3 regions of the Rhodopseudomonas sp. NSM genome follow, and region 3 is predicted to be linked to each of the others. Evidence: predicted binding sites of a transcription regulator. Region 3 holds the regulator's gene; each other region holds the start of a gene.
The links. Region 3 encodes LexA, which represses DNA repair genes until DNA is damaged. Its sites were predicted from a motif close to TGTTCNNNNTGTGTTCNG; they were not measured.
Positions count from the first base shown of each region.

Region 1: ACTZWT_RS16605 (helicase-related protein) is a predicted target of LexA. The motif match lies at 2,290-2,307, and genes of this name have one in related genera.
Region 2: radA (DNA repair protein RadA) is a predicted target of LexA. The motif match lies at 2,359-2,376, and genes of this name have one in related genera.

Region 1 covers NZ_JBQTCH010000006.1:154,637-158,976, forward strand. The annotation lists gene ACTZWT_RS16605 (helicase-related protein) at 1-2,214, opposite strand, end outside; gene ACTZWT_RS16610 (DUF3108 domain-containing protein) at 2,524-3,408, opposite strand; gene rpmB (50S ribosomal protein L28) at 3,713-4,018, shown strand.
Region 2 covers NZ_JBQTCH010000002.1:413,679-418,018, forward strand. The annotation lists gene alr (alanine racemase) at 1-1,200, shown strand, start outside; gene ACTZWT_RS06215 (hypothetical protein) at 1,336-1,590, opposite strand; gene ACTZWT_RS06220 (NifB/NifX family molybdenum-iron cluster-binding protein) at 1,817-2,209, opposite strand; gene radA (DNA repair protein RadA) at 2,414-3,865, shown strand; gene ACTZWT_RS06230 (CvpA family protein) at 4,078-4,340, shown strand, end outside.
Region 3 covers NZ_JBQTCH010000002.1:64,070-68,409, reverse strand. The annotation lists gene ACTZWT_RS04535 (hypothetical protein) at 1-27, opposite strand, end outside; gene ACTZWT_RS04530 (molybdopterin molybdotransferase MoeA) at 256-1,467, shown strand; gene lexA (transcriptional repressor LexA) at 1,642-2,349, shown strand; gene ACTZWT_RS04520 (ComEC/Rec2 family competence protein) at 2,383-4,340, opposite strand, start outside.

The DNA.
Region 1 (4,340 bases), on a different contig from region 3:
CTTGTCGACCGGGAAGGACGTGCGGCCGCTGCTGGCGAGATGCTGCGCGCCTGACAGCGCCGACATGTCGACATTGTCGAGCTTCTGCGCCCACAGCAGCGAGGCGAGCGAGCGCGCCGCCGGCTTCAGCAGCGACGGGACGTAAATGTGATAGGCGCCGAACCGCACGCCGTATTTGCGCAGCGTGGCGCGCGACGGCTGGTCGAGATCCTTCATTTCGGCGGCGATCTTGGCGCGCTCGATCACGCCCAGCGACTCGATCAGCTGGAAGGCGATGCCGCGGCCGATGCCGGTGATGTCCTCGGCCTTGCCGAGTTCGAACAGCGGTCCGAGGATCTTCTCGATGTGGGTCTTGAGCCAGAGGTCGAGCCGGGTCTGGACCGCGTCGCGCGGCGCACCCGCCAGACGGTCGTCGGCGATGATGCGCAGCCGCGGCCGCAGCACGTCGTCGGCGCCGACCAGCCGCGCCACCGCGTCGCCGGTCCAGCGAATGGTGCCGTCCGAGGTCAGCACGAACTGCTCGTCGGGCGCGCCGGCGAGCTTCTCGGCGCGCTGTTCGATCTCGCCGGCCAGAGCCTTCTGCGCTGTCGCCTGCAAGGCCTTCGCGTCGGATCCAGCTTCGGCGGCGTCGGGCGCGAATGTGAAGCCGTCGAGACGGCCGATCACATGCCCTTCGACGATCACCTCGCCGGTCTTCCCAATTTCCGTATTCAACATCGTGTTTTCCCGCAGGCGGCGCATCAATACACTGGTCCGACGATCTACGAAACGCTCCGTGAGGCGTTCGTGCAACGCATCCGACAATTTATTTTCGATGTCGCGCGAAATGCCTTGCCAGTGTTCAGGATCAGCCAGCCAGTCGGCACGGTTGGCGACGAAAGTCCATGTCCGGATCTGCGCGATCCGTGCCGACAATGTGTCGATGCCGCCGTCGATCCGGTCGGCCTGCTCGACCTGCGCGGCGAACCAGTCATCCGGAATCCGGCCCTTCTGCATCAAGAACCGATACAGCGTCGTCACCAGTTCGGCATGGGCCGCCGGTGCGATCTTGCGATAGTCCGGGACCTGACAGACGTCCCATAGCCGCTCCACGGCGGCCGCGCCATGCGCCATCTCGCGCACCTCGGCGTCCCGGGCGGCGTGGTCGAGCACCCGGACGTCCTCGGCGACCGGCGCGCGCGTCAGCGCATCGTGCCGCGGCGTCTCGGCCAGCGACACCTGCAGCGCCGCGACCGAGGCGAAATCCAGCGCCGAATTCCGCCATTGCAGCGTCTTCACCGGATCAAAGGCATGATTCTGCAAGGCGTTGACGAGTTCGGGCTCGAACGGCGCGCAGCGCCCGGTGGTGCCGAAGGTGCCGTCGCGGGTGGCACGGCCGGCGCGGCCGGCGATCTGGGCGAATTCCGACGGGTTGAGCCGGCGAAACTGATAGCCGTCGAACTTGCGGTCGGACGCGAAGGCGACGTGGTCGACGTCGAGATTGAGCCCCATCCCGATCGCGTCGGTGGCGACCAGATAATCGACGTCGCCGGACTGAAACATCGCCACCTGGGCGTTGCGGGTGCGCGGCGACAGCGACCCCAGCACCACCGCGGCGCCGCCGTGCTGGCGCTTGATCAGCTCGGCGATGGCGTAGACCTCGTCGGCCGAGAACGCCACGATCGCGGTGCGCCGCGGCTGCCGCGTCAGCTTGCGGTCGCCGGCGAATTCGAGCTGCGACAGCCGCGGCCGCGTGACGATGCTGGCGCCCGGCAGCAGCCGCTCGATGATCGGCCGCATCGTCGCGGCGCCGAGCAGCAGCGTCTCGTCGCGGCCGCGCCGGCGCAGCAGGCGGTCGGTGAAGACGTGGCCGCGCTCCAGATCGGCGGCGATCTGCACCTCGTCCACCGCGAGAAACGAGACGTCGAGATCGCGCGGCATCGCCTCGACGGTCGACACCCAGAACCGCGCCTTCGGCGGCTTGATCTTCTCCTCGCCGGTGACCAGCGCCACCGCGTCGGCGCCGACCCGGTCGACGATCTTGTTGTAGACCTCGCGCGCCAGCAGCCGCAGCGGCAGACCGATCAACCCCGACGGATGCGCCACCATCCGCTCGATCGCCAGATGCGTCTTGCCGGTATTGGTCGGGCCGAGCACCGCGGTGACGCCGGCGCCGGGCGCGCGATCATTGGTAGACGGCGCATTGGTAAACGGCGCGGAGAACGAATGAGGCATATTGGCTGGATTTCTGCGTCGCCGCGGTCAGTTGTGTGTCACATTGCGACGCCGCGGCGCACGCTGGTTAAGGTGTGGAACGAGTCCGGAACGAAACGCGGCCGAATCGCAGACTCGCCGGGTTGGACAACGTTCTGTCGCAACATCTCGCGTTGGGCTGGACCTCCGCCACAAGATCAGGGGCAATCCGGAAGATCAACGTACCGATCGAGGGTCATATTCCCCGCTGTCATGCGTTCCGTGATTCCGCGGCGAGTCAACAGGATTCGACTCGGGAGTCGCTCGACCGCGCCACAGCCGCCGGAGGCACTATTGGGTCCGCGAGGCGGATTTCGGCGGGGTCGCGGTGGTGACGAACTGGGTCGCCTGCAGCACCGCATTGCCGAGCGGGGTCGGAATCTTCAGGCGGAACGGCACCAGCACCCGCGTCCCCGCGATCGGCGCCAGCCAGACTTCCATGTTGCGCTGCCCGGTCAGATATTTGATCGCTGCGCGATCCGGGATGTAGCCGGACACGGGCGTGAAGTAGATCCCGCAGACCAGCACGGCCCCCTGATAGCCCTTCTCGGCCTTCACCATTTCGGTGCGCTTGTATTCCAGCCGCAGATCGTAGCGCATCCGGCCGTCGAAGATCGGCGTCGAGAGCCGGCACGAATCCGGACTCATCAGATCGCCCGTGCCGGGCACGCGGAGAAAGGAGCCGGTCATCGGATCGACCACGCCGCGGCGATGCGCGTCGGTGACCGGAATGCGATCGGCATCCGGGGGCTGCTCCGGCTCGATCGAGGAGTCCTTGACGTTGCCGTTTGCCAGCGTGATCCGGATGGTCTCGGTCTTCTTGGCGCTGGTGGTGGTCGCCTTGTAATTCATCGGCACGAACTGGCCGTTGACGATGCGCCCCTGCGCTTCGCCACTGCCGTTGCCGCGCGAAAACGCCTGCATCACGCCCGACGTCGCGCCATTGGCGGCGGCGGCATAGCCATCGTCGGTGATCTCGATGACCCAGGCGCCCTTGCCGACCTCGATGCCGGCGAGCGTGGCTTCATAACGGGCGTCGAGTTTGCCCTGCGCCACGGCGGGGGCCGGCTGCGCGATCACGCCCAGCCCGACCGCCAGCAGACCAGCAAGCGGGCCGGACCGCAGCAGCGAAGTGATGGCGGTCCGACGGGCTGCGAAGCTGACGCGAATGTTCACGAAGGGTGGTCCTGCCTGCGGCGCGCGCCGTTCAACCGATCTGATAAATCCGCGACCGATCCGAACCAAACGTTTCGGAACCGAATGCGTCGTTTATATGGTTGTAGATCGTTACCAGGCTTGGCAAATCAATGCCGGGAAGAGCGTTTGGCGGTTCCATCCGACCGCCAAAATGGGCCGCAGCGCTGCCGCCTGCTTGACGCTGGAGCCGCGTCCGCCTATACGTCCGCGGTTCCTGAAATGGACGTCGATAGACCCCCCGCGCCTGCCCGTGGGCTGGCGGGGATGACAGAGGATTTTCGCCATGTCCCGGCGCTGCGAACTGACCGCCAAGGGTGTCCAGACCGGCCACAAGGTCAGCCACTCGAATATCAAGACCAAGCGGCGCTTTCTGCCCAATCTGGTCAACGTCACCTTCCTGTCGGATGCGCTCGGCCGTCCGGTGCGGCTGCGGGTGTCGACCAATGCGCTGAAGAGCGTCGACCATCGCGGCGGCCTCGATGCCTTCCTGCTCAAGGCCAGCATCGCCGAGCTCTCGCCGAAGGCGGCCGAGCTGAAGCGCGCGATCGCCAAGAAGAAGCAGAGCGAGCCGGCTGCAGCCGCGAGCTGATCGGCCGCTGTTTCAGCATTCCGAAATCTCCGGACGGCCGGGTTCAAAAGACCCGGCTGTTTTCGCATGCGTGCACGTCCGCATGTCGTCGCGGCGGGGGGCGCGGCGGGCTGATGGCCGCCGACCCATCTGCTTATTCCGTCTTGGTCCGGCTTCGCCGTGAATCGCCCGGGGTCGATCCTTCGACGAATCACGTAGTTTACCGAGGTGACGTATCAGCCGCACACCCGCACAAGCTGTTACGCCAGCGGTCAGACCGCGTATCATGTCCCAGAGGCCGCGCCCGATCTGGTTTGACGGCGCCGGCGATGACCCCGCATCG
Region 2 (4,340 bases), 350 kb from region 3:
CCTGAAGCCGGCCAAGCGGCGGCGCTGGCTGCAGCAACCGCCACGGCGCCCGGCATCCTCACCATCGACCTCGACGCGATCGTCGCCAACTGGCGCAAGCTCGAGAAGACCGCGGTGCCGGCCGAAGCCGCCGCCGTGGTCAAGGGTGACGCCTATGGCTGCGGCATCGGCCCGGTCACGAAGGCCCTCGCCGCGGCGGGTTGCAAGACCTTCTTCGTCGCCACCCTCGCCGAGGCCGGCGCCGCCCGCGCGATTGCGCCGGACGCGGCGATCTACGTTCTCGACGGCTTCTTCCAGAGCACCGGCGACGAATTCGCCAGGCTGAACTGCCGACCGGTGATCGGCGATCTCTACGAACTCGCCGAATGGGACGTGTACTGCCGCCGCACGCACTGGAACGGCGGCGCGGCGATCCATATCGACACCGGCATGAACCGGCTCGGCCTGACGATCTCGGAGGCGCAGGGCATCGTGCCGCGGATCGCCACGGGCGATCACGGCGTCACGCTGGTGATCAGTCACCTCGCCGCCGCCGAAGCCCTCAACCATCCGATGAACGCCCGGCAGGTCACGGCGTTTCGCGAGATTGCCAGCCTGTTCGCCGGCGTGCCGGCGTCGCTGTCGGCCTCCTCCGGCATCTTCCTCGGCCCGCAATTCGCCTTCGACATGGTGCGCCCCGGTGCCGCGCTCTACGGCATCAACCCGACGCCGGAGGCCGACAATCCGATGCTGCCGGTGGTCGATCTCAAGGCGCGCATCCTGCAGGTCCGCGGCGTCGAGCGCGGCGACAGCGTCGGCTATGGCGGCACCTGGACGGCGCGGCGGCCGACGAAGATCGCGGTGCTGTCGGCCGGCTATGCCGACGGTTACTTCCGCGCTGCCGGCTCGAACGACGGCACCCGCGGCGCCGACGTGATCATCGCCGGCCAGCGCTGCCCGATCGCCGGTCGGATCTCGATGGACCTGATCGCGGTCGACGTCACCGACCTGCCCGCCAACGCCGCCCGCCGCGGCCAGATGGCGACGCTGATCGGCGACGGCATCACCGTCGACGAACTCGGGCATCATTTCGGCACCATCGGTTACGAAGTGCTGACCAGCCTCGGCCGCCGCTACGCGCGGATCTATAAGGGCGGCGACGCCAAGCCGGACGAGAAGCCGGCCGAGGGCGACGGCGCGCTCACCGCCACGACGGACTGAGTCCCACGCACGAACTCTCAGCGTCATTGCGAGGAGCGCAGCGACGAAGCAATCCAGAGGCGCAGTGCACCGCGTCTCTGGATTGCTTCGCTGCGCTCGCAATGACGGAGCCTCTCACCTGATCGGCCAGCCGGCTCAGTCTTCGTGCACCAGAAACAGGAAGCCGGTGATCGCCGCGAGAAACGCGAACGAGCCGGCGATGCCGACGACCAGCACCGCGCGGATCAGCATCGGCGCCTCGCTGGTGTCGATGACTTTGGCGAGGCCGAAATAATTGCCGAGCAGCAGGATCACCGCGAATCCTGCGCCGAACACAGCACCCATCGCAAAATGCCCGGCCACCTGCCGCCATTTGCGTCGCTCGTAGGCGTTGCGGTCGTCGTCTGGCATCGCCGCGCCATGCTAGAGCAATTCATCGCGTGGTTGAAGCGGCACGGCCTTCCGCAGGCACTGCTCGTCATCCTGGGTGTCGGCCGAAGATGCGACCTATCACATCGGGCACCACCGCCAACGCGTCATGCCCGGCCTCGTGCCGGGCATCCACGTCTTGCAGCAGACGCCGGAAGTTAAGGCGTGGATGGCCGGGACGAGCCCGGCCATGACGAGAGGCGGCGATTCAATGCCGCGAGAACAGATCCCGCAGCCGGCACAAAGTAGTGGTGATGTCGAAGCGCTGGTAGGGCAGCGTCTCGCCCTTGATGACGAGGTCGATCGCGGTGGCCGGATCGGTCTCGCCGGTGAGCAGCACGTCGGCGCCGCGCTTCTTCATGTGGCGGACGAAGCCGTCGCCGGCGCTCCCGGCGACGATCAGTTCGACGCCGTCGAGCGGATGCGGACCGTCGTCCTTGAAGTAGTGCGGAAGCTGCTCCTTGGTCAGTTCGACCCGGGACGGCGCCGGCAGCGGCGCGTCGCCGCGATGCCCGGCCAGATCGAACAACAGCCATTGCCGCGCCTGCCCGGCGTGGCCGCTGACGGTGACCCAGTCGGTCGTGGGGATGGCGATCTTCATGTTGGCTCTTCCGCTCTGTGCTCAGAATCGGAAGCCAGAATGCCGCGCCTTCCAGGCAACGGCGTTGATCCAAATCTTCCTCATCAATTGCTGCCTCGACGTCGCCGCACACCGACTGCTATCGCAACCTCGCCTCCGAGGTTGACGCCAAGAACAAAATATGAACAAAAATGTCGACACGCTCACGTCGCGACTGCATGAACAATGGCCAAAGCCTCGCCCTCCTTCGTCTGCCAGAACTGCGGCGCGACCTATAATCGCTGGCAGGGCAAGTGCGAGTCCTGCGGCGAGTGGAATACGTTGGTCGAGGAAGCCGGCGACAGCGCCGTCCCGGTCAGCATTCGCGCCAAGCGGCGCGGGCGGCCGTTCAAGCTGGAATCGCTCGCCGGCAAGAGCGTCGACGCGCCCCGCCTGCCCTCCGGCATGGCCGAACTCGACCGCGTCACCGGCGGCGGCTTCGTCCGCGGCTCGGTGCTGCTGGTCGGCGGCGACCCCGGCATCGGCAAATCGACGCTGCTGACGCAAGCCACCAGCCTGATGGCGCGCAGCGGCCATCGCGCGGTGTACATCTCCGGCGAAGAAGCCGTGGCGCAGGTGCGGCTGCGCGCCGAGCGGCTCGGCCTCGCGTCCGCGCCGGTCGAACTTGCGGCCGAGACTTCGGTCGAAGACATCATCGCAACCCTTTCTGAAGGCGCGACGCCGCGGCTGATCGTGATCGATTCGATTCAGACGATGTGGACCGACACGGTGGAGTCGGCGCCCGGCACGGTGACGCAGGTGCGCGCCTCGGCGCAGGCGCTGATCCGCTTTGCGAAAAAGTCCGGCGCGGCGATCATCCTGGTCGGCCACGTCACCAAGGACGGCCAGATCGCCGGTCCCCGCGTCGTCGAACACATGGTCGACGCGGTGCTGTCGTTCGAGGGCGAAGGCTCGCAGCAGTTCCGCATCCTGCGCGCGGTGAAGAACCGCTTCGGGCCGACCGACGAGATCGGCGTGTTCGAGATGACCGGGCTGGGCCTGCGCGAGGTCGCCAATCCGTCGGAGCTGTTCCTGTCCGAGCGCGATCTCGGCTCGCCGGGCACTGCGGTGTTCGCCGGCATCGAAGGCACCCGCCCGGTGCTGGTCGAACTGCAGGCGCTGGTGGCGCCGACCACGCTCGGCACGCCGCGCCGCGCGGTGGTGGGCTGGGATTCGGCGCGACTGTCGATGGTGCTGGCGGTGCTCGAGGCGCATTGCGGCGTCAAGCTGTCGGGCTACGATGTGTATTTCAACGTCGCCGGCGGGCTGCGGATCAACGAGCCCGCGGCCGATCTTGCCGCCGCCGCAGCGCTGGTGTCGTCGCTGGCGAATTCGCCGCTGCCGACCGACGCGGTGTATTTCGGCGAGATCTCGCTTTCCGGCGCGGTGCGGCCGGTGGCGCAGACCGCCGCCAGGCTGAAGGAAGCCGCCAAGCTCGGTTTCGCCCGCGCGATCCTGCCCGAGACCGCCCGGGGCGATGCGCCATCCGACGCCGGGATGGCGCTGCAGACGGTCGGCGGGCTCACCAGCCTGGTCGCCGATATCGCGGCACGCGGAACGCCGCGCCCCGCAGGGCGCGACAGTAGTTCGTCGGAGAAAAATGCCACACCGGCGCGATTCCGGCGGCAGGAGGGCTGAACCGGCGTGACCTTTACGGACGGCGCCGCTATACAACGCGCGCGCTTTGCGGCAGTAGCAGCCACCAACCTTTAACCCAGCGGAACATTGCTGTGGCGACGGGATGGTTGGCGGTTTTCTCGCCTTGCGCGGCGTGCCATACCACCGTCATCTGGAGCGGCGCTGCGCACGCCGATTCTCCGTTTTGCAGACCGAGCGGACCCGACGAACCGATGCCGATCACGATTCTCGATTTCGTTGTCCTCGCGGTGATGTTGGTGTCGGGCCTGCTGGCGATGGTCCGCGGCTTCATGCGCGAAGTGCTGTCGATCGCGGCCTGGGGCGCAGCCGCTCTGGTGACGCTGTATGCCTTCCAGAAGCTGCTGCCGACCGCCAAGACCTATTTCTCGAACGATACGGTCGCCGCCGTCGTCGTGATCGCCGGCGTGTTCCTCGGCACCCTGATCGTGGTGTCGATCATCACCGTGCGAATCTC
Region 3 (4,340 bases):
CAGCCATTTCGCAAAATTGTCGCCCATCTGCGCACTCCCAGCGGTCCGGCGGACAAGAACCTCGCCGCCCCTCCCGTCCTACCTCCCGGGGGCTTCTGCCGACAATTAGGATTTCGTTTGACGCTCGAGCCGCCCCTCCGCGGCGGGACCACCGGGACATCTTGCGCAAGGGTCGCGGGGCACCTAAAGCCGGATCATGACAAACCGCTTTTGCCCTCTCGTGCCGCCTCGATCCGCCCGCCCCGGAGTTGCCCGATGGCGCTGATGCCGGTTGCGGATGCGCTGGCCGCGGTGCTCGACGGCGCCGCCGGGCTGCCCGAGGAGATGGTCGCGCTCGACGACGCGCATGGCCGCGTGCTGGCGCGCAATCTGGCCGCGCTACGCACCCAGCCGCCGCAGCCGATGTCGGCGATGGACGGCTATGCGGTGCGCGCGGCCGATGTCGCGACCGCGCCGGCGCGGCTCACCGTAATCGGCGAGATCGCCGCCGGCCGGCCCGCGGAACAAGCCGTCGGTCCCGGCGAGGCATTGCGGATCTTCACCGGCGGCGTCATCCCCGACGGCGCCGACACCGTGGTGATCCAGGAAGACACCGTGCGCGACGGCGATCAGGTGACCATCACCGAGGCCGCCCGCCACGGCCGCCACATCCGCCCCGCCGGGATCGACTTCACCGAGGGCGAGGTGCTGCTGCGCGCGAGCCATCGGCTCAGCGACCGCGACCTCGCGCTCGCCGCCGGTATGAACCACCCCATGCTGCCGGTGCATCGCCGGCCGCGCGTGGCCATGCTCGCCACCGGCGATGAGCTGGTGATGCCGGGAGCGGCACTCGGCCCCGGCCAGATCGTCTATTCCAACGGCTACGCGCTGCGGGCGCTGGCGTGCAGCGAAGGCGCCGAGGTGATCGACCTCGGCATTGCCGCCGACACCGTCGAGGCGACCCGCGCGGCGATCACGCGCGCGCGCGACCTCGGCGCCGATGTTCTGGTGACGACCGGCGGCGCGTCGGCCGGCGATCATGATCTGGTCAAGTCGTCGCTTGAGGCCGAAGGCACCTCGATCGCGTTCTGGAAGATCGCGATGCGGCCGGGCAAGCCGATGATGCACGGCCGGCTCGGCCCGATGCGGGTGATCGGCCTGCCCGGCAATCCGGTGTCGTCCTATGTCTGCGCATTCCTGTTCATGGTGCCACTGATCCGGGTGCTGTCGGGGCGGGGCGAATCGATGCACCGCCGCCTCCCCGCCGTGCTCGGCGCCGACCTCACCGCCAACGACCAGCGCGAAGACTATCTGCGCGCCCACCTGGCGCTGCGCGACGACGGGCAATGGCTGGCGACGCCGGTCGACCGCCAGGATTCGTCGCTGCTGGCGCGGCTGTCCGCGGCACAGGCGCTGATCGTCCGCCCGCCCTTCGCGGCGGCGGCCGCGACGGGATCGAGCTGTCACATCCTTAAGCTTCCGGAATAGCGATCCGCAAATTTGTTGACCTGAAATTAAGAGGTTGCGGAACACATACTGAACATATAGTGTCCGTTCATGATTTGTTTCGAGTAGTTGCGCCTCGCCTGTTCATATTCAGGGCGCGATGAACGGACCGCACGACGACACGGCGATCGTCGCCAGATCTGGGGAATGGTCGATATGCTGACGCGCAAACAATTCGAGCTGCTGAAATTCATCAACGAGCGGCTGAAGGAAGCCGGTGTTCCCCCCTCGTTCGACGAGATGAAGGACGCGCTCGACCTGCGCTCCAAATCGGGAATTCACCGCCTGATCACGGCGCTGGAGGAACGCGGTTTCATCCGCCGCCTGCCGAACCGCGCCCGCGCCATCGAGGTGATCAAGCTGCCTGATCTCGGCGGCAATAGCGGCGGCGGCCGCCGCGGCTTCACCCCCAGCGTGATCGAAGGCAATCTCGGCAAGGTTCGACCGCCGAGCGCGCAGCACGCCGACGACGATTCCGATCGCAACGTCGCGGTTCCGGTGATGGGCAGGATCGCAGCCGGCACGCCGATCGAGGCGCTGCAGACCCGCAGTCACACCATCAGCGTGCCGCCGGACATGCTCGGCTCCGGCGAGCATTACGCGCTTGAAGTGCGCGGCGATTCGATGATGGATGCCGGCATCCTCGACGGCGACATGGCGCTGATCCAGCGCAACGAGAGCGCCGACACCGGCGACATCGTGGTGGCGCTGATCGACGAGGAAGAAGCGACGCTGAAGCGCTTCCGCCGCCGCGGCGCATCGATCGCGCTGGAACCGGCCAATTCGGCCTACGAGGTCCGCATCCTGCCGCCGAACCGCGTACGGATTCAGGGCAAGCTGATCGGGCTGTACCGCAAGTACTGAGCTAAACGCCCCGCGCGGAGATGGGTCGCGGGCTCAGTCCTCGTCGTGCTGATCAGGTGCCGCCGAAGTGGCGTCGACCGGGGCGGAGCGCGGCACTGTCCGCTGCATCGGGGCGTTTCCGAGGCCCCCCTCCGGCGCGTCGGCGGGCGCCGGGGACCACGGCCGGTCGAGCCCTTTCGGCCGCACCGCGACGGTCACGAATCCGCCGTCCCCGCCCTCGTTTCGTCGCAACGCCAGAGCGCCGCTGCGCGCGAGCATATCGGCGCTGATCAGACGCGCCGCGCAATCGGGCGGCGGCTGCGCCAGCGCGATCACCAACGTCGCCCGCGCGCAATCGTCGGCCACACCATCGGCCCGGAACGACAGCGCCACCAGCCCGCCATCGGCCAGCGCGCCGACGCAGCCGTCGGCGTCGCACGAAACGCCGTCACGCAATGACGCTGAGTCGGCCGCGCGCGGATCCGCATCGGCCGCGAGCCACTGCCGGATCCTGAAATTGTCGCCACCGCTCTGCATCACCCGCAGCCTTCCATCGGGCCCGCGCAGCGCGACCTGCCTTCCGTCGCCGGCGATCAGAATCTCGGGCTGCGGCGTCAGCAGCGCCCAGCCGGTCGAAAGCGTCAGCAGCGCCAGCCCGCCATGGCGCAGCGGCGTGCGCAGCAGGCCGAGCAGGACGATGCCGAGCGACGCGAGTAACAACGGCCCGCTCCCGAACGCCGGGATCCTGCCGATCGCGCCCGGCAGCGCCGCGACCCACAGCGACACCACGATCATCCAGTCGATGCCGATCTCCATGATCCGCCAGAACACCCCGTCGAGTCCGAACGGCATCGCGGCGAGGCCGAGCAGGCCTGCGGGCATCACCATCGCCGACACCACCGGCATCGCCAGCAGATTGGCGATCACCCCATAAGGCGTGACGCGATGGAAGTGATAGGCCGCATAGGGCATGGTCGCGAGCCCCGCGACCAGCGACGCCAGCGCCAGCATCGCGATCTCGCGCCCGCCCCACAGCGCCGCGCGCGCGGTCGCCGAACTGTCCGCGGTCGCGAACAGCGCCGGCATGCCGAGCTGAACCAGTGCGACCAGCCCCAGCGTCGCCGCGAACGACATCTGGAAGCTCGGATGCACCAGCGATTCCGGCGCGATCAGCAGCACCACCAAAGCGGCGATCGCCAGCGTGCGAAACGTGATGGCACGGCGATCGACCATCACCGCGATCAGCACCACCGCCGTCATGAGGAAACTGCGCTGCGTCGCGACCTCGGCGCCGGACAGCAGCAGATAGAACGCGGCGGCGGCGAGCGCCGCGCCGGCGGCGACCTTCTTGATCGGAAACGTCACCGTCAGCGCCGGGATCAGCGCGAGAGCCGCGCGCACCGCAAAGAACACCACCCCGGCCACCACCGCCATGTGATAGCCGGAGATCGACAGCACATGGCCGAGCCCGGAGATGAACATCGCGTCGTTAACCGACGTCGAGATCGCATCGCGCCGGCCGGTGATCAGCGCGGTGGCGATCGAACGCTGGTCGCCGTCGAGCGCGAGCCGTATCCGCGCATCGATCGCGTCGCGCATCCCCTGCATGGTTTTCGCGTAGTGCAGCCGCCAGCCGCCGTCGCTCGATGGCGACTGTGCGGTGATCGCGCCCAGCGCGAAGCCTGAGGCGGCGATGCCCTGAAAATACAGATCGCGGCCGAAATCGTACGCCCCCGGCCGCAGCGGCGACAGCGGCGGCAGCAGCCGCGCCTTCAGCGACACGAAATCGCCGACCGCGGGCGCCGCGCCCTTGCGCACCGACACCCGCACGCGATGCAGCGCCTGCGCGCGGCCGGCGGTATCCATCTCGGTGACGCGCAGCACGAAGCGGTCGGTGCGCTCGCGCTCCTCGCGGGCTTCGACGAATCCCTTGAGCGTCGCCGCCTGCACCGGCTTGGCCAGCACCGGATGCGCGATCCGCTGGGCTTTCAACGCGACCGCGGCAAAGCCGG